DNA from 2 places in the Halomonas sp. YLB-10 genome. Region 1 is predicted to be linked to the other one. Evidence: riboswitches for the same ligand, from Rfam matches in the RefSeq annotation. Region 1 holds a riboswitch; the other holds the start of a gene.
What was found. Region 1 has a riboswitch for thiamine pyrophosphate ahead of thiC (phosphomethylpyrimidine synthase ThiC). Riboswitches for the same ligand answer to the same signal wherever they lie in the genome.
Positions count from the first base shown of each region.

Region 2: another riboswitch for thiamine pyrophosphate. It lies ahead of EBB56_RS00060 (sodium:solute symporter family protein); the one in region 1 lies ahead of thiC (phosphomethylpyrimidine synthase ThiC).

Region 1 covers NZ_RRCU01000001.1:255,029-270,235, reverse strand. The annotation lists gene EBB56_RS01005 (TRAP transporter large permease) at 1-1,062, opposite strand, end outside; gene EBB56_RS01000 (TRAP transporter small permease) at 1,073-1,660, opposite strand; gene EBB56_RS00995 (TRAP transporter substrate-binding protein) at 1,660-2,892, opposite strand; gene EBB56_RS00990 (GMC family oxidoreductase) at 3,118-4,749, shown strand; gene EBB56_RS00985 (YeiH family protein) at 4,933-5,982, shown strand; gene pta (phosphate acetyltransferase) at 6,092-8,254, opposite strand; gene EBB56_RS00975 (acetate/propionate family kinase) at 8,251-9,465, opposite strand; gene thiC (phosphomethylpyrimidine synthase ThiC) at 9,750-11,702, opposite strand; TPP riboswitch at 11,780-11,914, opposite strand; gene tenA (thiaminase II) at 11,926-12,594, opposite strand; TPP riboswitch at 12,676-12,829, opposite strand; gene EBB56_RS00960 (GSCFA domain-containing protein) at 13,593-14,651, shown strand; gene EBB56_RS00955 (hypothetical protein) at 14,648-15,207, shown strand, end outside.
Region 2 covers NZ_RRCU01000001.1:31,063-46,269, reverse strand. The annotation lists gene EBB56_RS00070 (3-oxoacyl-ACP reductase) at 1-332, shown strand, start outside; gene EBB56_RS00065 (LLM class flavin-dependent oxidoreductase) at 332-1,621, shown strand; gene EBB56_RS00060 (sodium:solute symporter family protein) at 1,737-3,182, opposite strand; TPP riboswitch at 3,263-3,365, opposite strand; gene EBB56_RS00055 (hypothetical protein) at 3,425-4,213, opposite strand; gene EBB56_RS00050 (diguanylate cyclase) at 4,385-6,064, shown strand; gene EBB56_RS00045 (TolC family outer membrane protein) at 6,541-7,908, shown strand; gene EBB56_RS00040 (hypothetical protein) at 7,892-8,749, shown strand; gene EBB56_RS00035 (SapC family protein) at 8,794-9,597, shown strand; gene EBB56_RS00030 (LEPR-XLL domain-containing protein) at 9,669-15,207, shown strand, end outside.

The DNA of each region.
Region 1 (15,207 bases):
GACCCCGGCGTTCTGGGCGATGGGCGCCAGGATCGGTGCCAGGATGATGGTCACCGGCAGGCTCTCGAGGATCATCCCGGCCAGCAGGATCATCAGCATGCAGGCCCCCAGGATCACGTAGTAGTTGCCCAGACCACTGAGCAGGTCCTGCAGCGCCTGGCCCGCGCCCAGCACCGACAGCAGTTGCTGCATCACCACCGAGATCGCGATCAACGGCGCCAGCATGCCGGCGATCTGGCCCGAGCGCAGCATGATCGAGGGCAGCGCGGTGAAGCGAATCTCGCGGGTGATCAGTAGCCCCGCGATCAGGGTGAAGCCCACGGTGATGGCGGCGGCCTCGGTGGGCGAGAACTTGCCCGAATAGATGCCGTAGATCACCACCCCGATGGTAGCGAAGCCGAGATAGGCGCGCCTGGCGAAGCGCGCGCTTTCACCCGCCTTGAACGGAATCAGGGTGCCCCAGCCGTGACGTCGCGCCACCAGGTGACAGGCCGCCATCATGCCGAACACCATCATCGCCCCGGGGATCATGCCGGCGATGAACAGGTCGCTGATCGACAGGTTCATCATGAAGCCGTAGACGATAAAGATGATCGACGGCGGGATGATGATGCCGACCGTTCCGCCGGAGGCGGCGGTGGCGGCGGAAAAGCGCTCGTCGTAGCCGTTCTTGACCATCTCCGGCTGCATGATCGAGCCGATGGTGGCGGTGGTGCCGGCGTTGGACCCGGAGATCGCCGCGAACAGGCCGCAGGCGCCGAGGGTGGCCATGCCCATGCCGCCACGCAGCCAGCCCAGTACCGAATAGGCGAAGTCGGACAGTCGCTTGGCGATGCCGGCGGCGTTGATCAAGTCGCCGGTCAGGATGAACAGGGGCAGTGCCAGCAGGCCGAAGAAGCTCAGGCCCTGGAACAGGGTGACCCCGATATTGGCCAGGGTGAAGTCGATGATCAGGCTGGTGCCGACCACCCACAGGCCGATCACCAGGAAGATCGGTACCCCCAGCAGAAAAATGGTGGTGCAGCCCGCGGTGACCAGGCCGATAAGCATGCCGTCGGTCATGACGTCTCTCCTAGTCCATGATGGACGGTTGCAGGTTGAACGGCTCGCGGCGCCGGAAGCGCGCGATGTCGCTGGCCAGGTTCTGCAGTACCCGGAAGATGATCAGCGCCCAGGCCAGCGGCGTGGCCAGGTAGAACCACCACTGCATCACGTTGTCGGTGCCCGGCACGATGGCGAAGTTCATGTGCGCCAGTTCCACCTGGGCGATGGTGAAGTGGATGACCAGGGCGCCGAAGCCGATCCACAGCACGGCGTCGAGCACCTGGCAGGCGAACTGACCGGTGTAGGGCAGACGCATGCGAATCTCGTTGAGCGACAGGTGGGTACGCTGCTTGACGTTGAGCGAGGCGCCGAACCAGGTCAGCCACAGAAACAGCAGCACCGGAATGCTGGTGCTCCAGGGCGCCTGCAGGCTGAAGAAGAAGCGGCGGATGACCTCGACGAAGATGATGCCCGCCATGCCGCTGTAGGAGATCAGGATGATCACCTTTTCCAGATTGGCGTCGAGCCACTTGAGTGGCGCCAGCCAGGCGGGGGTCGGCCGATCGGCGACGTCGTTCGACGTCGCCTGGGCCGCGGTGGCCTTGTGATCGGTCATTACGCCCTCCACCAGCGCTTCGGCGCCACGTTGACCGCCGCCATCTCACGCGGGATCTCCCGGGCGATGGTGTGGATTTCCTTGTAGATGTCGACGTCGCCGGCCCAGGCATTGAGCCGCTCGCGCCACTGCTCCCAGGGCTCTGGATTGAACTCCGGGGCGCATAGCTGCTCGGCCTGGGCGCGGATCTCGTCGGACAGCGGGGCCACCCGCACGTTGTTCTCGGCGAACACGGTGCCGGCGGCGGGGTGTTCGGTGGCGCCGACGATCTGGTAGCGGCCGGCCTCGTTCATGCCCTGGGTAAAGATCTGGGCGGCGTAGGCCGACTCCATCACTTGATCCTGCAGCTCGGCGTCCAGCGCCTCGAACTTCGACAGGTTCATGGCGGTGTGCTCGGTACCGGCGAAGAAGCGCAGGTCGACCGCCTGGGACACCACCGGTGCCATGCCGGCGTAGGCCACCGCGCTCATCCAGGTCTCGGCGCCGTCCAGCAAGCCCTGGCGTAGGCCGTCCAGGGTCTCCTCCCAGGCCACCGGTACCGGGTTGAGGCCAAGCTGCTCCATGGCGATGCGGCCAAGCTGGGTGCCGGTGACCCGGTTCTTGGTGCCCTGAAGCACCTCGAGGCTGTCCACCAGCGGCTTGTCGGCCCAGCTCTGACCCATCATCAGCCCGCGCAGATCGCAGTGGGTGAACAGGAACTGCAGGTTGTGGCGCTGGCGCATCGGCTCGCGCAAAAGGGCCTCGCTGCGATGGTCGTAGAAGAAGTGAAACATCGAGGCGACGCTCGGGAACATGTAGGCAAAGTCCAGCACGTTCAGGTAGGGCGCGCCGCCGGCGGAGTTCTGGGTCGAGGCCGAGAAGATGTCGACGATGCCCTGCTGGGCCTTGCTGACACAGTCGAGCTGGTTGCAGACCTCGTTGGAGCCCATGAACTCGACGCGGATGGCGCCGTTGGTGCGCTCCTCGACGTCACGGGCGAAGAACAGCTGCCCGGACTTCTGGATATCGAGATTGCGCTCGTTGAACCCGGAGGCGCCGAAGCGCAGCTGGAACTTGGGCTCGGTCTGATAGCGGCGTTGTTGTTCGGTGTCGGCGGCCCGGGCCAGGCTCGAGGCGGTGAGGCCAGCGCCGAGGCCACTGGCGGCCAGCAGCGTGGAGGTCATGCCGAAGCGACCCGAGATATTCAGGAAGTCGCGGCGCGACACGTCTGATGAGAAGAGGCGTGAACTCATGGAAGGCTCCCAGTCTTGTGTTTGGTGTAGGGATGCAGGGGAGTGCCGGGTCGTTCGCGCTTGGCGATCGTCGCCTGGCACCGGGCCCGATAAAGGGCCTTGACCACACCTTAGAAGTCTCTCGGGAATAGATCAATAAAAATGAGTTATTTTGTCTCGATATTGATCTTTTGAGAAAACTGTCTAGCATAAATTGAGATAAAACGTCTCGATTGAGTGAGCGACATGACAACCACAACACCACCGCCAGAGGCTTTCGACTACATCATCGTGGGGGCGGGCTCCGCCGGCTGCGTGCTGGCCAACCGCCTGAGCGAGGACCCCGAGGTGTCGGTACTGCTGCTCGAGGCCGGCGGGTCCGACTGGAATCCGTGGATCCACGTGCCCGTGGGCTACTTCAAGACCATGCACAATCCGGCCACCGACTGGTGCTACCTCACCGATCCCGACGAGGGCATCGACGGTCGCCGGCTGCAGTGGCCCAGAGGCAAGGTGCTGGGAGGGTCAAGCTCGCTCAATGGGCTTCTGTACATTCGCGGTCAGCGCGAGGACTACGACGATTGGGCGCAGCTGGGCAACGACGGCTGGGACTACGACTCGGTGCTGCCCTACTTCAAGAAGTCGGAGTGCCAGGAGCGGGGCGCCGATGACTACCACGGCGCCGACGGGCCCTTGAAGGTCTCGGATCTGCGCCTGCGCCGCGAGATCGCCGAACGCTTCATCGAGGCGGCCAAGGCCTCGGGGATTCCCGAGAACCGCGACGTCAACGGGGCCAGGCAAGAAGGCGTGGGCTACTTCCAGCAGACCTCCTACAAGGGCTTTCGCTGCTCGACCGCCAAGGCGTTTCTGCGTCCGGCGCTCAAGCGCCCCAATCTCACCCTGGTCAAGCGAGCCCACTGTCAGCGGCTGCTGCTGGAGGGCAAGCGCGTGGTCGGGGTCGAGTACCGCCAGGGGCAGAGCACCCATCGGGCAAGCGCCAGGCTCGAGGTGCTGCTGTCCAGCGGCGCCATCGGCTCGCCGCAGATCCTGCAGTGCTCCGGCATCGGGGACCCCGACCACCTGGCCGAGGTCGGCGTCGACTGCCGTCATGCACTACCAGGCGTCGGCGAGAACCTGCAGGACCATCTGCAGATCCGGCTGGTGTTCAAGACCTCCTGTCGCACCCTCAACGACGAGGTGCGTCATCCGCTGAGAAAGCTGGCGGTAGGCACCCAGTACGCCCTGACCCGCACCGGACCGCTGACCCTGGCGGCCAGTCAGGTGTGCATCTTCACCCAGTCGCGGGAGGGCCTGGATCGCCCGGATATCCAGTTCCATATGCAGCCGCTGTCGGCGGACAAGCCGGCCGAAGGGGTGCATCCGTTCTCGGCCTTCACCTCCTCGGTGTGCCAGTTGCGTCCGACCAGCCGGGGGCGTATTCGCATCACCAGCGCCGACCCCGCCGTCTATCCCTCGATCCAGCCCAACTACCTGAGCACCGAAGAAGACTGTCGCGTGGCGGTGGACGCCATCAAGGTGGCGCGACGCATCGCCGAGCAGGCACCGCTTGCCGAGGTGATCACCGATGAATACGTGCCGGGGCGGGAGTATCAGAGCGACGAGCAATTGCTCGAGGCCGCCCGGCGCTACAGTCAGACCATCTACCACCCGGCGGGCACCTGCAAGATGGGCCACGACGACCTGGCGGTGGTCGATGACCGACTGCGGGTGCACGGCCTCGAAGGACTGAGGGTGGTGGACGCCTCGATCATGCCGATCATCGTCTCGGGCAACACCAACGCCCCGACCATCATGATCGCCGAACGCGCGGCGGACATGATCAAGGCCGATCGCCGTGCCCAGGCGCGCGTCGCCTGACGTGCAGCGCTGGAACCTCGACAGCGGATCGATGCCATCGGGGCCTGGCCTTACTCGAGGCCGCGCTCTGGCCCTAACGTCGCGGTAGCGGGCTGGGCCAGGATCAAATCAATAGCGCGTCATCGGCTGACCCGCTGAGCGCGACCCCTGATACGCGAACAACGAATAAACGAGAGGACGCCCATGTCCCAGCCAACGACACACGCCAAGCCCGAGACGCCCGTGACCGGGTGGCGTCGCCATCTGGAGCCCGCCCGGGAGCGCATGCCGGGGGTGCTGATCTGCATCACCATTGCCCTGGCCACCACCTTTATCGCCGATCACTACGGTGGCCCGACCCTGCTCTACGCACTGCTGTTCGGCATGACCCTGCACTTTCTCAGCGAGCAGGGCCCTTGCCTGGTGGGGGTGGAGTTTGCCGCCCGCACCATCCTCAGGCTGGGTGTTGCCCTGCTGGGTGTACGCATCACCCTGGAGCAGGTGGCGGAACTCGGGATCGGCCCGGTGGTGACGGTGGTCGCCGGGGTGGTGCTGACCATTCTGGCGGGAAGCGTGCTGGCGCGACTGCTGGGGCTGAAAAATGACCTGGGGCTGCTGACCGGCGGGTCGGTGGCGATCTGCGGCGCCTCGGCGGCGCTGGCACTGTCTGCGGCGATGCCGCGCAACGAGATCGCCGAGCGCAATACCATCCTGACCGTGGTCGGGGTGACGACGCTGTCCACCGCCGCCATGGTGCTCTACCCGCTGCTGGTCGGCGCGCTGGAACTGACCGACACCCAGGCCGGCATCTTTCTTGGTGGCACCATCCATGACGTTGCCCAGGTGGTCGGTGCCGGCTACATGATTTCCGACGAGACCGGCGACATCTCTACCTTCGTCAAGCTGTTGCGGGTCGCCATGCTGGTGCCGGCGGTGATGGTGTTCATGCTGCTGTTTCGCCGCGCCCGTGGCGGTGAAGGCGGCAAGGTGCCGATGTTCCCGAGCTTCCTGGTGGCCTTCGTGGCGCTGGTGCTGATCAACAGTCTTGGCGTGATCCCCCAGGTGATGGTCGAGGGCATGACCGACCTGTCGCGCTGGTGCCTGGTCACCGCCATCGCCGCACTCGGTATCAAGACCTCCTTCCAGAAGCTCGCCGTGGTCGGCTGGAAGCCCGTCATCCTGATGGTCGCCGAGACCGTCTTCCTGCTTGGGCTGGTGCTGGTGTGCCTGTATACCGGCATCGCCGAGTGGTAGCGAGCGGTCCCGGGCGAGTTAGAAAGCAACGCAAAGCCCACACAAACACCGAGGCCCCGGTTCTCCGGGGCCTCGGCGTTTCTCACGGTCTGTGGCGCTGTTCTGGTCGTTACTGACCGGCCTGGATCGCGGTCAGCGCAATCGTATAGACGATGTCCTCGACCAGGGCGCCCCGGGACAGGTCGTTGACCGGCTTGTTGAGGCCCTGAAGCATGGGGCCGATGCTGACTACCCGAGCGCTGCGCTGGACCGCCTTGTAGGTGGTGTTGCCGGTATTCAGATCCGGGAACACGAACACCGTGGCGCGGCCGGCCACCGGTGACTCCGGTGCCTTCTGCCGGGCCACGCTGGCGATGGCCGCAGCGTCATACTGCAGCGGGCCATCGATGGCCAGGTGCGGGGCCCGTTCCCTGGCGATGCGGGTGGCCTCGCGGACCTTGTCGACGTCGGCGCCGCTGCCGGACTCGCCGGTGGAGTAGCTGATCATGGCGACCCGCGGCTCGATGCCGAAGGCCTCGGCGCTGGTGGCGCTCTGCAGGGCGATCTCGGCCAGCGCCTCGGCGTCGGGGTCGGGGTTGACCGCGCAGTCACCGTAGACCACCACCTGGTCGGGCAGCAGCATGAAGAACACCGACGACACCTGGCCGTAGCCGGGGGCGGTCTTGATCAGCTGAAAGGCCGGGCGCACGGTGTTGGCGGTGGTGTGCACGGCGCCGGAGACCAGGCCATCCACCTCGCCTTCGGCGAGCATCATGGTACCCAGCACCACGCAGTCATGAAGCTGGGCCTCGGCGGTCAGTGGGGTCAGCTTGCCACGTCGGCGCTCGACCATGGGCGCGATAAAGCGGCCACGCTCGGCGTCCGGGTCGAGGATCTGCAGATCGTCGGGCAGCTCCAGACCTCGCGCCTTGGCCACCTCCAGGATGGCGCGACGCTTGCCCAGCAGCACGCAGTTGGCGATACCGCGACGCTGGCACAGGATGGCCGCTTCCAGGGTGCGCGGCTCGTCGCCTTCGGGCAGCACGATACGCCGACGCTTGTGCTGGGCCATGCTGACCAGTTGATGGCGGAAGGCTGCCGGTGACAGGCGGCGCTGGGCGTCGTCGTGAATTAGTGCCAGCAGCCAGTCACGATCCAGGTGATCGGCGACGAAGGCGCAGATGGCCTCGGCGCGCTCGTGATCATCGACCGGAATGCCGCCGGACATCTCGGTGAGCCGGGCCACGGTGGCGTAGCTGTCGGTGTCCACCGAGAGGACCGGTAGCCCCGAGGCCAGCGCCGGGCGACAGACGTCGATCAGCTGCTGGCTGGGTGACTCGCCGTGGGTCAGCAAGAGACCTGCCAGGGGCACGCCGTTCATGGTGGCCAGCGCCGCCGCCAGCAGGGTGTCGTCGCGGTCCCCGGGGGACACGATCAGCTCGCCGGGACGCAGGGCGTAGAGCAGGTGCTCGGCGCTGCGGGCCCCCAGCGTCGAGTGAGCGACGCGGCGGCGATCGGCTTCGCCGTGGTGCAGGATCCTGGCATCGAGGGCGCGGGCCACGTCTACCACTCGCGGTGCGGTCAGGGAGGCCCGGTAGGGCACCGCCGCGACCACCGGCAGGGTCAGATCGGCGCCGCTGGCGAGCTGCTGCTGCCAGTGCTGGCGATGGGCGCGGGCCTCGACCTCGCTGACCGAGGCCAGGGTCTGGTCGATGGCAGAGCCGTCGCCGTCCCCCGGCAGTCGCATCAGCATGGCACCCAGAGTACGGACCGAACCCACCGCGTCGATGCTCTGGCGATGGAACTGCAACTGCTTGGCCAGCTCCTGGGGATCGGCGATCTGGCCATCGGCGACCAGTACCACCTGGGCGTCGAGGGCACTGGCCAGGCGCACGTTGAGGTCGAAGGCGTAGGCGTTTCGCGGCAGTGGGCGAACGCCCTCCACCACGATCAGCGCCGGTGCCTTGCCGGTGGCAGGGCGGGCGACGCGGGCGTGGCGCTCCACGGCGAGTTCCAGCAGACCATCGCGATCGTCGCGGCCGAGATACTGCTCCAGTGTCTGGCGCGAGATCGGACGCGGCGAACCTATGCCCAGGGTACTGGCCACCAGCGAGCGGGCGCGTTCGTCGTTGTCACTTGCCTGCTCGCCACCTTCGGACTGGCTGAAGGGCTGCAGAAAACCCGCGTCCAGCCCCAGCGTATCCAGCGCACGAAGCAGGCCGAGGCCGGCGGAGGTGAGGGCGACGCCGTCGTCGATGGGGATCAGCAGCAGCGTGCGGGACTGGGTGCTCACAGAACCTCCTCGAGCTTTGGCGTGGACGTCAGGCTCACGATCAATTCCCGGGTCTGGCTGGCGATATAGCCTTCCTCGTCGGTGGGGATGACGCGGATCTCCGGCGCCGAGCTGGCGCCTCGGTCGTGGATCTGGCCTTCCTCGCCACGCCCGAGGCTCTCGTTGGCGTCAGCGTCCAGGCGCACACCGAGGGCCTCCAGGTGGCCCAGCGTCCGGGCGCGCACCAGGGCAGAGTTTTCGCCGATGCCGCCGGTGAAGGCGATGCCGTCGATCCGGGGCAGGGCACAGGCCAGGCCCGCCAGGGACTTGGCCAGGCGGTAGCAGAAGACTTCGATGGCCAGGCTCGCGCCGGCGTGACCTTCACTGGCGGCCTGTTCGAGCTCACGCATGTCGTTGGTCAGCTCGGACAGCCCCAGCAGTCCGCTCTTCTGGTTGAGCAACTGATCGACGCCCTCCAGCGACATGCCCAGCTGCCGCGCCAGGTGCAGGTGCAGGCCGGGGTCGACGTCACCGCTGCGGGTGCCCATCACCAGGCCTTCCAGCGGGGTCATGCCCATGCTGGTGTCCAGGCTTCTGCCGGCCCACACCCCGGTGGCGGAGCAGCCATTGCCCAGGTGGGCAATCAGCCAGCCGCCTTCACCACGGGCGCTGACTTCTGCCAGGCGGCCGGTCACGTAGGCATGGCTCGAGCCGTGGAAGCCGTAGCGACGGATGCCGTGTCGGCTGTAGAGCTCTTCGGGGATGGCGTAGCGGTAGGCGTGGGGCGGCAGGGTCTGGTGGAAGGCGGTATCGAACACCGCCACCTGAGGCAGATCCTCGAACAGCCGGCGCGTGGCGACGATACCGTCGAGGTTGGCCGGATTGTGCAAGGGAGCCAGGCTGATGGTCTGGCGAATGGTGCGCACCACGGCGTCGTCGAGCAGGGTAGCGGCGGTGAAGCGCTCGCCGCCGTGTACCACCCGGTGGCCGATACCGATGGGCCGGTGGACGCCAAGGTGCTCAAGAATCGTCTTGAGCGCCAGGGCGTGGGTCGCACGGGGAAGCGAGACCTCGCGGGCGCTGCCGTGTTCGTCCGTCAGCTTGAGGCGAGCCTCGTGGCTGCCCAGGCGCTCGGCGATACCGGACAGTCGGGGAGCGTCGGGGGCCTGATCGATCAGCGCGAACTTGATCGAAGAGGAGCCGCAGTTGATCACCAGAATCGGGGCTTTCATGCCATCTCCAGAAAAGACGCCTTGGTGAGGCGAGAATGCGTGGGATGGCGGCGAATCTAGCACCGCCCCGGGGCGCGAATAATTGGCCTGGGGAGGTAGTCGAACGGCTTTGCTGGTGGATCCGACGAAGCCGTGATGAGCGTCAAGTGCATGAATCTTCGGATTAGACTTTTGTCTAACTTTGTGCGGCAGAACTGGAACCGGGCGTACAAGACTTGCATCCCCGAGCAGTCGAACGCTGCCCGGGGATGCGCCGGGGAATGGCTTGTCTCAGACCTCCTTGTTCAAACCTCCTTGTACAGCTCAGCGCCTTGTTCACGGAAGACCCGGGCGCGCTCCTCCATGCCGGCCATGACGGCGTCGCCGTCACCCTCCAGGCCGTTGTCGCGGGCGTAGTCGCGGACCTCCTGGCTGATCTTCATGGAACAGAACTTGGGGCCGCACATGGAGCAGAAGTGGGCCACCTTGGCGGAGTCCTTGGGCAGCGTCTCGTCGTGATAGGCGCGGGCGGTGTCAGGGTCGAGGCCCAGGTTGAACTGGTCCTCCCAGCGGAACTCGAAACGCGCCTTGGACAGGGCGTTGTCGCGGCGCTGGGCGCCGGGATGCCCCTTGGCCAGGTCGGCGGCGTGGGCGGCAATCTTGTAGGTGATGATGCCGGTCTTGACGTCGTCCTTGTCGGGCAGGCCCAGGTGTTCCTTGGGGGTGACGTAGCACAGCATGGCGCAGCCGTACCAGCCGATCATCGCCGCTCCGATGCCCGAGGTGATGTGGTCGTAGCCCGGGGCGATATCGGTCACCAGTGGCCCAAGGGTATAGAAGGGCGCCTCGTCGCAGTACTCGAGCTGCTTGTCCATGTTCTCCTTGACCAGGTGCATGGGCACGTGGCCGGGGCCTTCGATCATCACCTGGACGTCGTGCTTCCAGGCGATATGGGTCAGCTCACCCAGGGTCTTGAGCTCCGCCATCTGGGCCTCGTCGTTGGCGTCGGCCACCGAGCCCGGACGCAGGCCATCGCCCAGCGAGAAGGCCACGTCGTACTGCTTGCAGATCTCGCAGATTTCCTCGAAGTGGGTGTAGAGGAAGCTTTCCTGGTGATGGTAAAGGCACCACTTGGCCATGATCGAGCCACCGCGGGAGACGATGCCGGTGACCCGGTTGGCGGTCAGCGGCACGTAGCGCAGCAGCACGCCTGCGTGGATGGTGAAGTAGTCCACGCCCTGTTCGGCCTGCTCGATCAGGGTGTCGCGGAACACCTCCCAGGTGAGGTCCTCGGCCACGCCCTTGACCTTCTCCAGCGCCTGATAGAGCGGCACCGTGCCGATCGGTACCGGCGAGTTGCGGATGATCCACTCGCGGGTTTCGTGGATGTTCTGGCCAGTGGACAGATCCATGATGGTATCGGCGCCCCAGCGGATGCCCCAGGTCATCTTCTCGACCTCTTGCTCGATGGAGGAGGTCACCGCCGAGTTGCCCAGATTGCCATTGATCTTCACCAGGAAGTTGCGCCCGATGATCATCGGCTCGGCTTCCGGGTGGTTGATGTTGGCGGGGATGATGGCGCGCCCGGCGGCGACTTCCTGGCGCACGAACTCTGGGGTGATCTCCTCGGGAAGACGGGCGCCGAAGCCCTGCCCGGGATGCTGGTGGTCAAGGATGCGCTCGACCTCATCGCTGCCTCGATAGCCATCGGCCAGGGCCTGTCGACGCTGGTTCTCGCGGATGGCGATGAACTCCATCTCCGGGGTGATGATGCCGCGGCGGGCGTAGTGCAGCTGGGTAACATTGCCGGCGCGGCCATCGGCGCCACGACGTGCGCGGCGCGGCGTACGAGTCAGTTCGAAGCGCAGCGGAGCGAGCGTCGGGTCGTTGGCACGTCGGCGACCGTAGTCCGAGGTCGGGCCATCGAGCCATTCGGTGTCGTCGCGCTCCTCGATCCAGGGCCGGCGCAACTCGGCAAGCCCGCGACGCAGGTCGACCTCGACCTGGGGATCGGTGTAGGGGCCGGAGGTGTCGTAGACCAAGAGCGGCGGATTGGCCTCGTCGGCCCCGGAGGTGCGGGTCGCTGACAGCGAAATCTCGCGAAACGGCACCCGCAGGTCGTCGCGGGAGCCCTTTACATAGACCTTGCGCGAACCCGGCAGGGGCGTAACTGCGGCCTGGTCGACCTGGGCGGTCTCGGCCAGGAAGTGCGCGCTATGGCGGGGTTTGTTTGCGGAAACGGGTTGATCGAGCGGCATTGGCTTGTCCTTCTCACGGCACTGGGTGCTGGCGTTGTTGTGTGCATCGCGTGAGGAAGGAGGGGGCGTCGTGGCCTGGGCCGTGAGCGCTTGATCCCTACGCTGGTCCTCACCGCGATGCCATGGCATCGGGGTTACCCCCAGATCAGGTTCAACGGGTCCCATGCGCTGCATGATCTCAGCCGCCTCTGGCGGCCCCCCGTCAAGCGTGGTGCTGATTGTGTTAGTCGCTTAGATCGAGCCCCATCTGCCAGAAGTCGATCTCGAGTCGTGTCGCGTCGGCGAATATCCGTGACAGTCGCGCAAAGCGCTCGCCGGATACCTGGGCCAGCTGATCGTCGAGCCAGGCCTGCTCCTGGCGTGCGGCGGCCTGGAAGTCGTCGCTTTCGTACATGGCGATCCAGGTGTCGAAGGGATTGTCTGCACCGCGCAGGGTGTCCGAACGGGCGTTGAGCGTTCTCGCGATATCGGCGTAGCCGACCATGCAGGGGGCCAGCGCCACGTGCAGGTCCAGGAGGTCGCCGCGGCTGCCGGCGTCCAGCACGTAGCGGGTATAGGCCAGGGTAGCGCGAGCTTCGGGCAGCTCGGCGAGTTCGGCCTCGCCGATGCCCCAGTCACGGCAGAAGGCGAGATGCAGGCCGAGTTCCACATCGAGGATGGTCTTCATGCCGTCGAAGGCGCCGCGCAGCTCGTCGAGGCTGTGGCTCTTGTAGGCCGCCAGGGCGTAGGCCCGGGAGAACTGCAGCAGAAACAGATAGTCCTGCTTGAGGTAGTGACGGAAGCTGGCGTCAGCCAGTTCACCACGGCCAAGGGCGAGCACGAAGTCGTGTTCGATGTAGGCGTGCCAGTCATCGCGGCAGGCGTCGACAAGATCGGTAAAGCGGTAGCCCATGTTACCTCCGGTTGGTGCGGATCCGGAGTGCGGCGGCTGAGGACACGGCGACGAGAAAGGAGGGAGGTGCGCGCGCAGGGGCTGTCACCACCGCCTGATTCCCTACGCCGGTTCAAGGTGTGAAGCCACACCGCACCCGGATCAGGTTCCACGGGATCGGCGCTGGCGGCCGGTGATTCGTCACCCTGGCCCTGCGCCATCTCAGCCGGATTCACCGGCACCCCGTCAAGCGAGTCTGGATCGAGTCTAGCATGACCTCGAAGGGAGTCCACCTCGGCTTGGCAAGAACCGATCCCGATCAGTAGATACGCCGCTGGGGGGAGGAGGTTTCCACGATATCGCGAGAGTGCAACTGCCCAGATATCTGGAGAAGTTTCCGCATGGTTGAGAATGCATTTTATCCGATTGAGGAAAAGTGGCGAAGTAGAGTCCTGATTGATCAATTCGACAAAGTTTCGACGATTTTGTTGTTATTTAAAGGGATATTTGCGTGGTTTTTCTTGGATGTTCTCTGGATTGTATTTGCGTGTTTTGCGGCTGCCTGATAGAGAATATGTGAGAGAATCTAGAGTGAAAAAAGTACGTTTGTTTTATCGATATTCTGACAGTCGTTGTGCGCTTGATGACTCCTTTGTGAAGAAGGGCAGAAAGTGACAGGTGTGTTGGTCCCGTCTTTATGGGAAGCATTGGTTCGCCGAGTTTTCATGGAAGCTAAAAATGCTTGCTTTGTTCTCTTTTGAACCACCCGTGGGGCAGGGAAATGGTGCATGGGAAAGGTTCTATGAAGGGCTCCGGGGCCGTTGTCAGTGCTCGTTTCTCAACACAATAGACAAATATTTCGCCTATCTTTTTTTATGCAAATATTTTAGAAAGGAAGACGAGATGCCAGTGTTGGCGTAAACACTCCTATTCGTCGTGGTAATGTGTGATTTAAGATAGACGTTATCAATTTTGTTCGTTCACGACCGATGTTATATATTATGTTTGAGGTGATTAATATGAATCCATATTCGACACTTCCAGACCGTGCCTTCTGGAAAAAAGCTGTATCAGAAAAGTCGATTTTTGACATATCCAATTTGTGGTCTCCAAAGTTCAAGATCACAAAGGATAGTAGGGTGGTTACCTTCGGTTCCTGCTTTGCGCAACATATTGGAAACGCTCTTGATAGCAGAGGGTTCAACTGGGTCTCGACAGAAACTCCACCTAGGGGGCTCTCGCAGGAAAATGCAAAAAAATACAATTACAATATATTTTCGGCAAGAACCGGGAATATATACACCACCTCATTGTTGAAGCAGTGGGTAGAGTGGGCAACAGGGATAAAAGAGCCGCCTGAGGAGATTTGGGAAAAGAACGGAAGGTTCTATGATCCCTTTCGCCCCGTGGTGGAACCAGAGGGTTTCTGTAGTAAAGAAGAGTTAATGCTCTCTCGAGAGGAGACAATAAAAGCGTTTAGGGAATGCATCTTCTCATCAGACTTCTTTGTCTTCACCTTAGGGTTGACTGAAAGCTGGTTCAATTCGGAATACGGCTACGAGTATCCGATGTGTCCCGGGACTTCAGCAGGGACCTACCTGAAAGGTATCCATGCGTTCAAGAATCAGATGTATCCCTCTGTGATGAATGATCTGCGAGATGCCATAGAAATAATGCGTCATGAGAATCCTGAGTTACGCTTTATATTGACAGTTTCCCCTGTTCCTTTGGTAGCGACAAACTCCAGGAACAACGTGATCGTCGCTACAATGGAATCCAAGTCAGTGTTGCGTGCCGTGGCTGGGCAGATTTCTAGAGGTTGTAATTATGTGGATTATTTTCCTTCGTATGAAATAATCAACAGCCCGGTTTTCAAGGGGGTGTTTTTCGAACCCAATCAACGAAGTGTTAACCCCCACGGTGTCGATTTTGTGATGAATCATTTTTTTTCTTCTCTGAGGAAAAAGTTTGGCGCTGAGATTTTCGGAAAACAAAACAAGAGGGTAGGTAGCGTAAAGAAAATGAATGATCTGGTTTGCGAAGAAGAGATCTTCGACGCCTTTGGAGGTAAGGAATGAAGAAAAATATTTGTGTGCTGGGCAATAGCCACGTTGGTGCTTTGAAAAGAGCCTGGGACCTGATGCCAGAGTGGCATCAAGAATATAATCTTGTCTTCTTTACCGCTAGAAGTAATGGCTTGGGTGGACTGTTTCTCATCGATAATAAACTGGTTCCAAAAACAGATAGATTAAAGAGGACCATCACCTATACATCGGGTGGCAAGAGTGAGATTGATATCGTTGAATATGATCTATTCTTGATTTACGGACTTCAGATGGAAGTTTTTTTTGTCGAACCTGGAAAATTTTTTTCATCAGCAGTAATAAAGCAAACCGTGCTGGATAGTGTCAAGGGTACGACGTCCTGGAAGATCATGGAAATGATCAGGAGCGTGACCAATAAAAAGATATATGTTGGACATAATCCCCTGCCTATTCGGAAGAAAGGTGATGATAGAAGTTATCCTCCGGAAAGCTACCTGTCCGGAATAAAGTTGATGAACGATGAAGTGTATGATAAATGCAATGCCGAGTTGATCGCTCAGCCTGCTGATACCATCGTCAACGGATGTTT
Region 2 (15,207 bases), 220 kb from region 1:
TCGGTACCAACCTGTTCCAGAACCCGGTGGTGCCCTACCACGACTACACCGCCGCCAAGGCGGCGCTGCTGTCGCTGACGCGCACCCTGGCCCACGATCTGGGCCCGGACAACATCACCGTGAACATGATCTCCGGGGGCCTATTGCGCACCACCGATGCCTCCCGCGCCACGCCGGAGGCGGTGTTCGATCTGATCGCCGCCAGCACGCCGCTGAGACGGGTGACCACGCCGCAAGAGTTTGCCGACGCTGCGCTACTGTTCGCCTCGCCCTGGTCGCGAGCGGTCACCGGCCAGAACCTGGTGGTCGACGGCGGACTGGTGAAGGACTGATGGCCAGCATGCACCTCAATCTGTTCATCATGGGCTGTGGCCACCACAAGGCGGCCTGGCGTCATCCCCGTTCCAGCGTCGAGCGCCTGGCCGATATCCGCTACTACGAGGAGCTGGCGCGGCTCGCCGAGCGGGGTCGCTTCGATGCGGTGTTCTTCGCCGATGGTCACGCCGTGGGCAGCGTCGCCGACGGCCCGCTGTGGACCCTGGAGCCACTGACCATGCTGGCGGCCATGGCGCGGGCCACCGAACACATCGGGCTGATCTCGACCGTCTCCAGCACCTTCTATACGCCGTTTCATGCTGCGCGCATGCTGGCCTCGCTGGACCATATCTCCGGCGGACGCCTGGGCTGGAACCTGGTGACCTCGATGTTCGACAGCGAGGCGCGCAACCATGGGCTCGAGGCCATGCCAAGCCACGCCGAGCGCTATGCCCGGGCGGAGGAATTCGCCAATACCGTGCTGGCGCTGTGGGACTCCTGGAGTGACGACGCCCTGGTGAGGGATCGCCAGGGCGATTACGTCGACGCCAGCCGGGTCGGTCCCGTTCACCATCACGGCGAGCACTTTCTGGTGGATGGCCCGCTGACAGTGCCGCGTCCGCCCCAGGGCCACCCGGTGCTGTTCCAGGCCGGCGCCTCGGATCAGGGCCGTGACCTGGCCGCGCGCTACGCAGAGGCCATCTACGCGGTGGCCTACGATCTGCCCTCGGCCCAGGCCTACTACAGCGATCTTCAGGCCAGGGTAAAGGCCGCGGGCAGACCGAAGGTCGCGATCATGCCGGGGCTTGTCACCTACGTCGGCTCCACCGAAGAGGAGGCCAGACGCAAGCAGAGGGAGCTCGACGAACTGTTGCCGGTGGACAGCTCCCGGCGCCAGTTGAGTCAGTTCATCGGTCAGGACGTGAGCGACTGGGAATTGGATGCCCCGGTGCCCGAGTTGCCGCCACTGGAGGCCTTCAGCGGGCCCAAGGGGCGCTACGCCACGATTCTGCGGATCATCGAGAGCGAACGACCGACGCTGCGCCAGTTGCTGGGACGGCTCGCCGCCGGTGGCGGCCACTGCACCATGGTCGGCACCCCGGAGCGTATCGCCGACGAGATGCAGCGCTGGGTCGAGCAGGGCGGGGCGGACGGCTTCAACCTGATGCCGCCGTCGCTGCCGGACAGCATCGAGGACGTGGTCGAACAAGTGGTACCGGAACTGCAGCGCCGCGGGCTGTTTCGACGCGAGTACCAGGGCCGCACCCTGCGCGACCACCTGGGGCTGGCGCGTCCCGAGCGCTGATGAGCCGGAACTGCCAGGGCCCCTGATCGCCAGGCCTTGAAACGACAACAGCGGGACGCGTCAGCACGTCCCGCTGTTTTTTATCACGCCTTGCCAGGCTGTCAGCGTGGCGGTGTCAGCTCTGGAAACGCCGCACCAGACTGCCCATGCGGGTGAAGTCATAGTCCTGGCGGGATGGCAGCAGCTTCATCAGCACCAGCGAGACTAGCACCGGCACGAAGGCCGCCAGCAGGAAGGATTCCAGCAGGGTGGCGGTACCGCCGCTGGGAGACGGGAACATCGCCAGGCCGGCGACCAGCCCTGCAGCGGTGCTGAGGACCGCGTTGCGCCCGTCGTAGCGGCGATTGAACAGACCGAAGAACACCGGGAAGGCCGCCGCCGAGCACAGCAGGTCCGCCAGCAGGAACAGATAGAGCACGCTGTAGCCCTGGGCTGCCACCCAGGTCACCGGCACCGCTGCGGCGACGATCAGCCAGCGTGCCAGGCGCATCAGGGTGGCTTCGCTGGCCTGGGGCAGCAGCCGGTGCATGTCGACGGCGATGATGCTGGAGGTGGCGTTGACGGTGGTGTCGGCGCTGCTCATCACCAGGGCCAGACCCAGCGGAATCAGGGCCAGGGCGAACCACAGCGGCACCTCGGACAGCAGCACGCTGAACAGCGCCACCGAGCCGTCTCCCTCGAGCCCGAGGCCGACGAACGCCAGGCCGAACAGGCCCATCAGCACGATCACCGGAAAGTTGAACAGCCCTGCGATCCAGAAGCCCCGCCGCAGCACCTTGCTGTCCCGGGCGGCGTAGATGCGTTGCCAGGTACCCTGGTAGAACAGGCCGGTCAGCATCACCGCGATAAAGAACGTCAGGCCGGCACGCAGGCCACCGGCATCGGTGACATCCAGCAACTGAGGCGCACGTTCCTGCAGGCCCTCGAGCGTCGGCGCGACGCCGCCGGCGGCCTGCCAGCCGAACACCAGCAGCAGCGCCAGCAACGGCAGGATCACCAGCATCTGTACCTTGTCGGTGAAGATGGTGGTGCGCAGGCCGCCGTAGAAGGTGTAGAGCAGGGTCGCGATCATCACTACGCAGGCGGTCAGCCACAGCGGGATCGGCGCCAGCAGGGTGACCATATGGGCGATTGCGGTGAGGCCTGCCGCCAGCGAGATGAACAGATAGAACAGCATGATCGTCAGGGTGAAGGCGTACATGGTGCGCCCGTAGCGATGGATCACGAACTCGGTAAGGCCGTGGCCTTCGGGGATCAGCTCACGCATGCGTCGTCCCAGCGGGATCATCACCAGGCGCGGGACCATGGAACCCAGCGCATAGCCGAGTACGGCGCCGATGCCGCCCCAGGTGGCCGCCTGGGCGGGGCCGAACAGGATCCAGGTGCCCAGGGTGGTGGCCACCAGGGTCAACACCGTGGCGCGGGTGTTCTGGCTGTTGCGAGCCGAGATGTAGTCATCCAGGCCGCCCTGACGACGTCGGGCATAGATCAGGCCGGGGATGGCAAAGATGGCGGCGCACAGCAGAAGCCACAGCGCCGTCCAGGTGGGATCGAGCATCATCGAAAGAAGACCTCTTTCTTGTCGTTGTCCGCAGGGACCGGTGGACAGGCGGGACGAGCGGCGGACAGGAAGAAAGAGGAGATAACGCAACCATCCTTCCCTTCGCCGGCATGACCCGGATCAGGTTCAAAGGGTTACCGCGTGATGCGGAATCTCAGCCGTCAGGCTCCCCCAGGAATGCGCACAGCGTAGGACCGCCTCCGATGGCTGTCAATTGGCGCTTTGGCCGCAGCGACGGGGCGTCAGACGGTGGGCGAGGTGCGCAGGCTGTGCCAGCCATCGTAAAGCCAGTTCGCCGCTCGGCTTGGATCGATGTCAGTCATCGCCAGATAGCCATGACAGCAGGCCTCGCGGCTCGCTCGCGCAATGGTCGAGGCGTCGGTGGCGTCCATCACCAGGGTGCGTCGGTGCCCGCCGCCGCCGCGCAGGAAGGGAGCTGCGGGCGCGCGCTGGAACTCGACGCCTGCCGGCAGGGGCGCTGTCGAGTGATGCGTGTCGGGGTAGTCCGGGGCGCACAGGATGACCTCGAAGCCGAGCCGTTGTCCCTGGCGCGCCAGGTCGGCATTGACCGGGGAGTGGCCGGTCAGCACCAGACGCAAGGCCGGCTGGATCAGCACCTCGACGACGTCGTCGCCGATCTGGACCAGCGGACTGGTTGGCGTGGGTCGCTGCAGGTTCATGGACGTACTGCCCAGGCTGACGCGGCGAATCAGCGATGGCTGGCCGGCGAGCGTTGCATGGATGACCTCCAGGTGCACCAGGGTCTCGCTGCTCGGTGACAGGCGCTCGACCAGGCAGGGGGTGCCATCGTTGGCGTTGTTGTCGATATTGACCAGACAGGCGCCGCCGTCCCGGGCCTGGGGCAGCAAGATGGGCTGTCCGGCGTACCCGGGGCCATCGGCATCGCTGGTGACGCTCAGGTGGGGGAAGGCGGGAGCAAGGGTGTCCAGACGCGTGCAAAGCCAGCTGGTATCCCCGCGATTGGCCAGCGTCAGGGCGTGTTCGATGGCGACAAGGTCCTGGTGGTTCATGGGCAGCTCCCGCGGCGGTGTCGGCGACGCCAGCATAACGTGGAAGCGGGCAAGCGAAATAACCCGGCATCTATAAGCATCTTTTCATAGGCTAGAGAAGACGGCACGCGAGCCGCCAGGGTATTGACCTGCTGCCGGTCCAGGGCAGGGCTTACGCAAGGAGTTGTCCTCATGGAGCGTTTTGCCTGGGTGGAAGAGGCATTGGTGTCGTCCGGAACGGTGCTGGTACGCCTGACGCCGGAGTTGCAGGTGTACGACGTGGTCGGTGATGCCGTGAGCGTGCTGGGCGAGCCTGGAGAGGTCTGGATCGGGCGGGGGCTGGCAGAGCTGCCTGGCGAGGTCGCCAGGGTCGCCGAAGCCTTGGCATCCCGGGGTGCCGCTCACGCTGCCAAGCCTTCGATGCCGCTGCAACTGGGCGATGGTAGCTGCTGTCGCCTGGCCGATGGTGGGCTGGTGCTGCGACTGTCGGCTCGGCAGAAGGCAAGCCGCGGTGTCATCGCGCGGATGGCCGACCATCTGCCGGTGATGGTGGCCTACGTCGACCGCGACTTCTGCTTCCGTTTCAACAATCGTGCCTACCTCGACTTCATCGGCCAGCCTGCCGAGGCGCTGATGGGGCAGCCGGTGTCTTCGGTGCTCGATGCAGACTCCTACGCCAAGATCCGGCCACGTTTCGATCTGGCGCTGGCGGGGCAGGAGGTCAGCTACGAGGATTCCCTGGTGCTCCAGGACGGTCGCCAGATCTACTTCAAGGTCCACTATCTGCCGGACGTGGTGGAAGATGAAGTGATGGGCTTCTACGCCATCATCCAGGACGTCTCCGAGTATCGCTCGATGATCCAGTTGTTGCGGGATGTCCATACCGGGGTAAATCGCACCGATATCGGAGTATCAGAGATCGTCGACATGCTGCTGCGTGACGCCTTGAGCTACCTGAGGCTGGATATCGCGCTTGTCAGTCAGGTCGAGGGGGAGCGTTACACGGTGCGCTGGGCGGCCTCGGATAATGCGCCAGTAGGGGCCGGCGATAGCTTTGCACTGGGTGACACCTACTGTCGGCTGACCCTCGACGCCGATGACGTCTTCCATACCCACCGCGCCGGGCAGGACGAGCGAGTCAAGGGCCACCCCTGCTACGAGAACTTTCAGCTGGAGACCTATATCGGTGCACCGCTGCGGATCCAGGGCAAGGTATGGGGAACCCTGAACTTCTCCAGTCCGTCGGTGCGCCGGCACGCCTTCAGCGAGGTCGACATCGAGTTGGTCCGGCTACTGGTCGGGGCCGTCGAACGTGTCATTTCCAACGAGATGGAGGTCGAGCGTATTCGCCTCGAACGTGATCAACTGGAAGACCAGGCGATGACCGATGCCTTGACCGGACTCCCCAACCGAAGCCAGTTGGATCGCCACGTCACCCGCCTGATCGAGGAATGCGACAGTGGCGGGATGGTGTTTTCGCTGGCCGCGGTCGATATCGACTTCTTCAAGCAGGTCAATGATGGTTTCGGTCACGCGGCCGGTGACCAGGTGCTCACCTGGCTGGCGCAAACAGTAGCCAACTGCCTGCGTGATGGCGATCTGGTGGCGCGCACCGGCGGCGAGGAATTCGTGGTGGTCATGCGGCGAACCGCCTTGCCCGAGGCGATCAAGGCGGCCGAGCGGGTGCGTCGCGCGGTGGAAGGGGGGGAAATCACCCTGTCGGATGGACAGACGATTCGCATCACCATCAGCATCGGCGTCAGCCAGTATCGCAAGGGGGAGGGGTTTGCACCGCTGTTCGAGCGCGCCGACCGGCGCCTGTACAGCGCCAAGCGTAGTGGTCGCAACCGCATTGCCAGCCTGGATGAATAGCGCCCAGGTGTCGCCAGGTGCGGCGTTATCATCGCTGACGTAGGACTTTGCTCGTTCTTTCGGTCTAGTCTGAAAGGATCAGTGTGAGTGGTTGGGTAATCTCAGGTGGCTGGGCTGAGGTGACAGCGGCTGCCAGGCCTTGAAGCAACCTGCTTGGCGCATGGCTGCCGCCGCTCCCGTGTACCTGAAGATGGTCTCTTGTCCCGCGTAATTTCGGAACTTTCCAGGTTTCAATGTGCTACCCGATTCCCTTCGGTGGCGGAATGCGATAGCGAGTATGAACTTTCTCATCTTTTGCGATGTAGTTTCCTACTGCGTCGATACTGCGTTGATCATGTTGCCTGCAAAAGAGTAGATAGGAGCTGTGTTCCTACAAAAGATGTGGGTAATATCGTACGTCCGTTGTTAATAAAATATTACAAAGCAGTTGCGTAATGCCGGTGTTTGTCCCACCGGTGCGCAGGGGAAAAATCATCATGCATCTCAACAAGCTTGCGTTCGGCCTGGCGTTGGGCGGGTGGGCGTGCCTGCTTGCTCCGTCCGTGCTGGCAGAAAGTCTGCTGGAACTTCACGAGCTCGCGGTGGACAGCGATCCTCAGTTTCAGGCCGACTTTCATGGTAAGCAGGCCACCGATGAGCGTTACTATCAGGCGCGCTCAGCGCTGCTGCCGCAGATCAATGTCAATGTCGAGCGCAGCGAGATCTCCCAGGACATCGTCAGTACCGACAACGAGGTCTACGGCAGCGGCAGCACGTCCTACCCGACCACCGTCTACGGTGTCTCGCTCGAGCAGTCGATCTATGACTATTCCCGCTGGGCAGCCTTTGGCCAGGCCAAGCTGGAGATCCAGCAGGCCGCGTCCGAGCTCGAGGTCTCGCGCCAGGATCTCTACCTGCGGGTGGCCGAACGCTACTTTGCGGTACTCGCCCTGTCGGAAAACCTGAGTTTCCTGCAAGCCGAAAAGAAGCAGGTCCAGACCAATCTCGAGCAGGTCAGGGCGCGCTTCGAGGACGGTTTGATTCGCGAGATCGATCTGCTCGACGCCCAGGCGCGCTTTCTGCAGGTCGAGGCGCGCGAGCTGGACGTGGCCAACCGTCTGCGCGATGCCCTCAATGCCCTGGCCGAGGTCAGCGGCGTGCGTCCGGTGGAGCTTAGCCTGGTCGATGAGGACCTGACCCTGGCGAGCCCGGAACCGTCGTCAGTCGAGGCCTGGATCGAGCTGGCGATGCAGCGTAATCCTCGTCTGTCAGCCGCACGGCTGGCGGTGGAAGTGGCCAATCAGCAGGTCAAGGTGAGTCGTGGTGGTCACTATCCGACCCTCGATCTGAGTCTCGACTACGACAACGACGAGACCGAGGGCTCATTGTTCGGCGGCGGCAGCGAGGTCGAGACCCAGACCATTCGGGTCGGCCTCGGTGTGCCGGTCTACAGCGGTGGGCGAGTGTCGTCGGAGGTGCGCGAAGGGACCCGTCTGATCGAGGCAGGGCAGGCTCGACTCGAACAGGTGCGGCGTGAACTCGACCGCGAGATACGTGCGGCCTTCGAGGGTATCGTCACCGCCATGTCCCGGGTCAGGGCGCTCAGCGAGTCCTTGACCGCCAACCAGCGCATCGTCGAATACCGCCAGGTGGCCTATGAATCTGGTGTCATGCCGGTGCTCGAACTGCTCGACGCCGAGCGCGATCTGTTCTTCGCCCGCAGCGAACTTGCCAGTGCGCGCTACGACTACCTGATCAGCGTGCTGCGGCTGAAGCATGCCGCCGGCGTCATCAATGGCGAAGACCTGGCGGAGATCGACGCCCATATGAATGACCGGATGGACCTCCTTGCCTTCCAGCACTGAACCCCGGCCCTTCGCCGAGCGTCAGGCGTTGATCGAGTCCTGGCTCGATAGCCTCGCGCGTCCCTACAGTGCCGAGCGCTCGGTCAAGTGTGCTCCCGCCCGCTGGGCGCATCAGCGCAGGCTCTACAGTGTGCCGCTCGAGGGCGTTGACGCCGACGATCTTGCGGTGCGCCTCGAGGGGTTGCTGGAGTCGCTGGCGCTGGCGCCTGGCGACCGGAGGGCCTTTGTCGCCGGACTGTCGACGCAGGCGATGGCGCACTATCTGCATCTCGGGCTGGAGGCCGCGACCACCAAGGTGTACTGGGAAGCGCCGCTGCCGGACAAGGCCCTGCCGGGGCGTCGCTTCCCGCTGTACCAGGCGTGGAAGTGGCGCCCTGGCGTCGACGCCAGTGTCTCCGACTATGTCCTGCTCGAGAGCGCCGAGGCGGTGCGCCATGCAATGGCGAGCACGCTTGCGGCGATGCCCCCGCTCGTCGGCGACGTGATCGAACAGCTCGAGGTCAGCCACGCGCTGGCACGAAAGCCCTGGCCACCGTTGACCGTGAGGATCGAGGAACGGCGCCAGGGCCGCGATACCGGTCGTGATTCCATCAATCTGCATCTACATCCGGCCGAGATACGTCTGGGCGAACTGGCGGGCCTTTTGTTGTCGCTGGCTCGCGAGTGGCGCTGTACGTCGCGCGCACAGGCGATCGAGTGGATTGCCGCCCACGGCGACAAGCCGCTGAGCAACCTTTCTCTGGGGTTCGATGCGAAAGGCGAACCCTTCGTGACCTTCTACCACGGGGTGACACTGGTCTCCCCGACTTCCACCGGCGCGCTGGCCGCGCAACGACGCTGACGTCCAGGCCCAGGGACGACACTCAAGTACAAGAGGACTCTTTCATGGCGACTCAACTTCTGATCTATCGCAACGTTCAGCCGATCACCCGCGACAAGCATCGCGAGCTGTCGCTCAAGGTCGGCAAGGACTTCGGCTTTGCCAGCGGGGTGAACTCGGTGCCGCTGATGGCGGCCGAATTTCCGACCGCCGCCACCGACCTGCCGATCGTCTTCACCCAGGCCGACGACGGGGTGCTGCCGGTCGCCGTGCTGGGACTCGAGCAGGACCAGAATCTGCTGGTGGACCGTGAAGGCCAGTGGCGCGGTGAGTACGTACCGGCCTTCTTCCGCCGCTATCCCTTCGTGTTTGCCTCCGCCGACAACGACAAGACCTTCACCCTGTGCATCGATGATGACTACGAAGGGCTCAATCGTGACGGTCGCGGCGAGCGCTTCTTCGACGCCGACGGTGAGCAGACCCAGTACCTGGGCAAGGTACTGGACTTCCTTCAGGACTATCAGGCGCACTTCCAGCGCACCCGCGCCTTCTGCGCCCGTCTGGTCGAGCTCGACCTGCTCGAGTCGGTCGAGGCCCAGATTCGCCTGCCGGAAGGTGGTCAGCGCACCCTGACCGGCTTCCAGGCGGTCAACCGTCAGAAGCTCAAGGCGCTGCCCGAGGACAGCCTCAAGGCGCTGCTGGACAGTGACGAACTGGAGCTGCTCTACGTCCACCTGCAGTCGCTGCGCAATCTCAACCGACTGAGCCGTCAGGCGCAGGGTGGTTCGCGGCTGGGTGCTCTGGCCAAGGGCGACCCCGCCGAGGAGGCGGTCGCGTCTGACGCCGAACAGGACACTCCCGTTCACTGATCGACCGAGATCAGGGGGCGTATCGTCGCCGCGATGCGCCTCTTGACGTTTTTCGCCACCGGAGTCCCCCCATGAGTCGCCACCAGCGCAAGCCTCTGTCCGAATTGATCGCTCGTCTTCTCCGCCAGCCCAGGCGTGCTCGTCGTGCCCAGGCAGAGCCGTCCCGGTTCGTGTTCGAGGGACTCGAGCCACGCATGCTGATGTCGGCGGACCCGCTGACCGCCAGCGTGGCCGGTGGCGCCGAGATGACGTTGCGGGTGGTCGAGGAGAACCAGCAGCAGGTGCTGCAGGTGGTCGAACTCGACGAGCAAGGTGTCAGTCAGGTGGTGGCCTCACGCGGCCTCGATGACGCCAAGGCCAGTGGCGGCGTGGTCATTCAGGGCAGCGACGCCCAGGACATCCTGCGCGTGGACCAGAGCCTGCTGGGCCAGGCGGATGGTCTGCTGGTGAGCTTCCAGGGCGGCGACGGCGACGACGTCCTGGCACTCGAGCATAGCCAGGGGCTGACCATCACCTTCGCGGGGGGCGAGGGCGATGATCGCATCGAGGGCATCCAGGGCAACACCGAGTGGCAGGTGAGCGCCGATGGGGCGGGCAGCGTGGACTGGTCGAGCACCACCACGGCGGCGCGCAACGATAGCTGGCTCAGTTTCACGGGCATCGAGACGGTGAACGCCGCCTCCTATCGCCAGGGTGACGACGGCGTGCTGTCAGCCACGGACGATGCCGCTCGGCACCGGCTCTCGAGCAGCCAGGACGGGGCGCGTTGGTCGCTTTACGACGAGGGCAGTCTGGGGCTTGGCAATATCGCGTTCAACGGCATCGACCGACTCGACGGTCGGGCCGGCCAGATCCTCGACTTCAGCGACTTCTCCACCTCGGTAGAGGTCGATCTGGGGACAGGCAAGGCCACCGGCTTCGTCGGTATCGATGGCTTCAATCACGTCATTGGGACCGGCGGCGACGACCGCCTGATCGGTGATGTCACCTCGCAGATCGACACTATCCTGGACGGGGGTAATGGCAACAACCTGATCGTCGGGGGCGGCGGCGACGATACCCTGAAAGCCGGCGCCGGTCGCAGTACCCTGGTGTCGGTCAGCGGCAGCGATCGCTTCGAGCAGAGTGAGCTGGGCAGTGAGTTCACCCCCGAGGAGGTCGAGCTGACCTACGTGGTGCAGCGCGCATCCGGGGACATCACCCTGACCAGCGCTGGCGCCACCGCCACGGTCACCACCGGCGACGGCAGCCTGAGCTTCCAGCGCCAGCCCGTGGAACTGGTGCTGTCCGCCGCGGGGACCGGCCAGACGCTGAACGCCAGCGGCTACTCGCTTTCCGGCGTGACCTTCCAGAGCCTGGATGGCGCCAGCAATAGCCAACTTGTCGGCAGCGCGCAGGACGACCGATTCGTGCTCAGCGCCGGGGGCGGCAGTGTCCAGGCCGGTGGCGGCAACGACCGCATCGAGGCCAGCGCCGACGCCGACATGACCCTGACCGATACCGCGCTGAGCGTGACCGGCTGGACCAACTGGGTACTGGGCGACGTCGAACTCGCCACCCTGGTGGGCGGTGCTTCTGCCAATATGCTGGACGCCTCTGCGTTCAGCGGTTCGGTTCAGCTGGAAGGCGTCGCCGGTAACAACACCCTCAAGGCCGGCGCCGGCGACGCGGTACTCCTGGGCGGCAGTGGCAACGACACCCTGGTCGGGGGTGTCGGTGACGACGTGCTGTTCGGCAATCGCGGCAGCAACAGCCTCGATGGTGGCAGCGGCAGCGACTCGGTGCTGGGCAGTACTTCCCACAGCTTGCGTCTGTTCGGTGGCAGCGGTAGCGCCACCCTGGTGCGCGGCGACGTCGCCGAGGAGCGCGAGCTGGTGTGGTCGCGCAGCGCCGGTGAGACGGTGGTCTTTCACTTCGCCGGCGAGCAGACCGTGGCGCTGGCCTGGGACGCCGACGCCCTGGCGGTACAGCAGGCGCTCGAGGCGCTGTCTGCGGTGGGCGAAGGCAACCTGCAGGTGGCCCGCGAGCTGTTCGAGTCTGCTGGAGAACAGCAGGTACGCTGGCGCATCAGCTTTATCGGCGACTTCATGGCCGTGGCCGACGACGGTTCCTTCGCCAAGGCGCTGGTCGGCAGTGGTCTGGCGCTGGGAGCTTCCGGGGCCAGCGCCACGGTGACCTCGACCCAGGTGCGCGCTCGGGAAGCGGGGCGTGACAGCCTGGCCGGCATCGAGCACGGCATGCTGCGTGCCGAGTTTGGCGACACCGTGCTCGACGCCAGTGGCTTTGCCGGCAGTGTCTATCTCCAGGGGGGCAGCGGCAACGACCTGATGATCGGTGGCGAGGCCACGACCCAGTTCGTGGCGGTAGCCGGGGATAACGTCATTCGTGCCGGGGCTGGGCAGAACGAGATCCGCGGCGGCGTCGGCCAGGATCGTCTGGAAATCGTCCTGGCCGATGGCCAGAACGCCGTCAATGTGAGTGGGGACAGCTTCAGCATCGATGGCGGGACCGCGTCGAGCTATCGCGATATCGAGGCGCTGACGCTGGTCGGCAACGCCGGCGCCAACACCCTCGATGCCAGCGGCTGGCACGGGGTCGGCGAACAGACCCGGGTCACTGCGCTGATGGCCGCTGGCGGCGCCTCCAACGCCGAGATCGAGACCTTCCTCTCGGCGCTGGGCGATGCGATTCCCGGTGCAGAAGACTTCGCCAGCCAGGCGGAGTACGAGTCCTACCTGGCGCGTTACGTCACCGGTAGCGAACTCGAGAACTCCGGCGCGCACCTGAGCTTCACCCTGCAGAACGGCGAGACGCGGGCGCTCAATGTGGCCGACGCCCGCACCCTCGGCGACCTGCTGGTGCTGCTCGGCAGTGTCGAGGGCCTGACCGCGAGCTTCGATGGTGCCAGCGGGCGTCTTGTGGTCACCGACACCACCACGGGAAGCGCGAGCTTCGCCGTCAGCGCCGACGCCACCGCGAAGATCCTGACCGATGCACTCGGCATGGGCGTCAGTGGCGACAAATGGCAGAGCACCGCCTTGAGCGGGACCGGCGTGGTGCTGGACGCCAGTGCCGGCGGCAGCGATGCCCTGATCGGTAGCCGTGGCGATGACCGTATCGTCGTCGTGTCCGGCGCCGCCAGTGTCGACGGCGGCGCCGGCACCGACAGCCTGCTGGCGGCGGCGGGCGACTCCATGACGCTGACCGATGGCGGGTTGGTCGTTGGTTCGGCCACAACCACGCTGTCCGGGATCGAGGCGGCGCGCCTGAGCCTGACCGGAGGCGCCGACAAGACCCTGACGGCCACTGCCTTTACCGGCGCTTTGGCCATCGATATCGCCGAGGCGGCGACCGGAACAACCATCGTGAACGCCAAGCCTGGCGATCAGGTCGAGGTGGAACTGGCGGCGGGGAGCCTCGCCCGGCTCGACGACGTGACCGTCAGTGAGGGCGCCAGCCTGGTGGGCTACTGGGATGGCGACGCCTCCCTGTCCAACGTGACCAGAACGTTGGACAGCAGTGTCGAGCTGCGTGCCGACGGTGCCTTGACCCTGGACAACGTCGATCTGAGCATGAGTGATCCGACGCTGGGACACGATCTGTCGATCCTGGCGCGTGAGCTGACGATCGGCGGCGATAGTGTGATCGATGCCGGTAGCGGCGAGTTGCACCTTGGCGCGCAGTTGTTTCAACCCCTGCTGGCGCCTGCCAATGGCCTGGTCGACGTGGGCCTGTTCGACCTGTCGGTGGATATCGACAAGGCCACGCTCAAGGGCGGGGACGTAACCATCGATGCGCGTCTGGTGGATCCCGATCGCGACTGGTTCAACCTGCGCACCGGCGTGGCCTTCCTCGACCAGGGCATCGATACGGCGCTGGACTTCCTTCAGGGGCTGTCGCTGTTTGGCAGTGTCTCGGTGATGGTGGCCGAGGTCGCCATCGATATCGGCTCCGACGCGGTCATCACCGCCACCAGCGGGGACATCACCGTCGCCTCCGAGCTCGACATCAGTACCGAGGTGGGCGCCAGCAAGGCCTGGGGCCTGGGTGTGTCGGTCAGCACCCTGATCACCCGCTCAAGTGTGCACGTCCACGGTACCCTGAGCGCCGCCAATGACATCAACCTGAGCAGCAGTGTCAGCACCGCCCAGAGCGTCTCTGCTGAACCGGATGGCCTCAAGGGCGTGGCCGGCGCGGTGGCGGTCAGCGTGCTGGTCAGCGATTCCCGGGTGATGGTGTGGGAAGACGCCAATCTGAGTGCAGGCAATGATCTGGTGGTCGCGGCGACCAGCGTGGAGGAAAACGAGACCTCCGCCAGTTCCGCCCCTGACAAGGGCAAGGTCGGCATCGCCCTGGCGATCAACGTCGAGACCAGCAACACCGAGGCGCAACTGGCCGGTGACGTCAGTGTGGGCGGCGATCTGACACTGAGCGCCGAGACCTCCCAGGGCGAAGACCACGGCGGTACCAGCGCCAGCGCCGGTACCGCCCCCGGTGGTGGCCCCGATAGCCTTGTCGACGGGGCCACGGCCAGCGCCGAGGACCTGTCGCCGACATCGGTGATCGGCAACTTTCAGGAGGCGCTCAGCGGCGTCATCGGTGACAAGATCAAGGAAGGCATCGCCGACCGCGGGCCTGCCTCCATCGGCGAGCACTTCAAGGAATCCCAGGGCCAGCAGAAGAACGCCCTGGACGTGGCCGCCGCCCTGGCGGTCTCGGTGGACATCAATCGTGCCGAGGCCCGCCTTGGCACCAGCGTGACGCGACTGGGCGCCATCGCCTCCCAGCGCAGCGACATCGAGGTGGCCGGCGCGGTCAGTGTCAGCGCTACCAGCGCCCACCGCCCGGCGGTCAGCGCCGAGGGCTCCGCTACCGGCGTCGACCCCAACAAGAAGGAAAAGGAAGAGAGCTTCACCGACAAGGTGCTGGGCAACACCCTGATCGGCAAGCTGCGAGACGCCGCGGCGGAGTCCGAGATCCAGGGCACCGACAGCGCCAAGGATCAGAAGGAAGACAGCCAGGTAGCCGATGTCGGTGTCGCCGGCGGCTTCGTCTTTGCGCTGCAGAACAACCATGCCGATGCGGTGGTCGAGGGCCTGGTGGACCTGGACGCCGGCGATGCCATCAGCGTCACCGCCGAGAGCCTCAACAGCGTCGATATGGATAGCCTGTGGGGGCGTCACCTGTATGTGGCGGGCAAGGCCCTGGGTGAACTCGATGGCACCTACGACCATGCAAGCGCGGAAGGTACGGCAGACCTGGCCAACGGCGACAAGGTGCTGGTGGCCGATGACCACCAGCGCGGGGGCGAGGCCGGCCTGATCTATCAGTTCGAGGGGGCCGACGTCAGCGGTGTGGATCTCGCCAGTGAAGACTTCAGCGACGACAGCCGCTGGACTGCCCTGAGCTCGCCGTTGCAGACCCGTATCGAGGAATTCGTCGAGGCGCTCAACGCCTTTACTACCGGCAATCTGGGGATCAGCGGCAGCTTCGACAGCTGGACCGTGGCCACCGCCGAGGGGGGCAAGCTGGCCATCGCCGGTGCCGCCAACGTCTTCCTGGTCAATCAGGACAGCGAGGCCCGCATCCGCGAGGGTGCCCGGATCAATC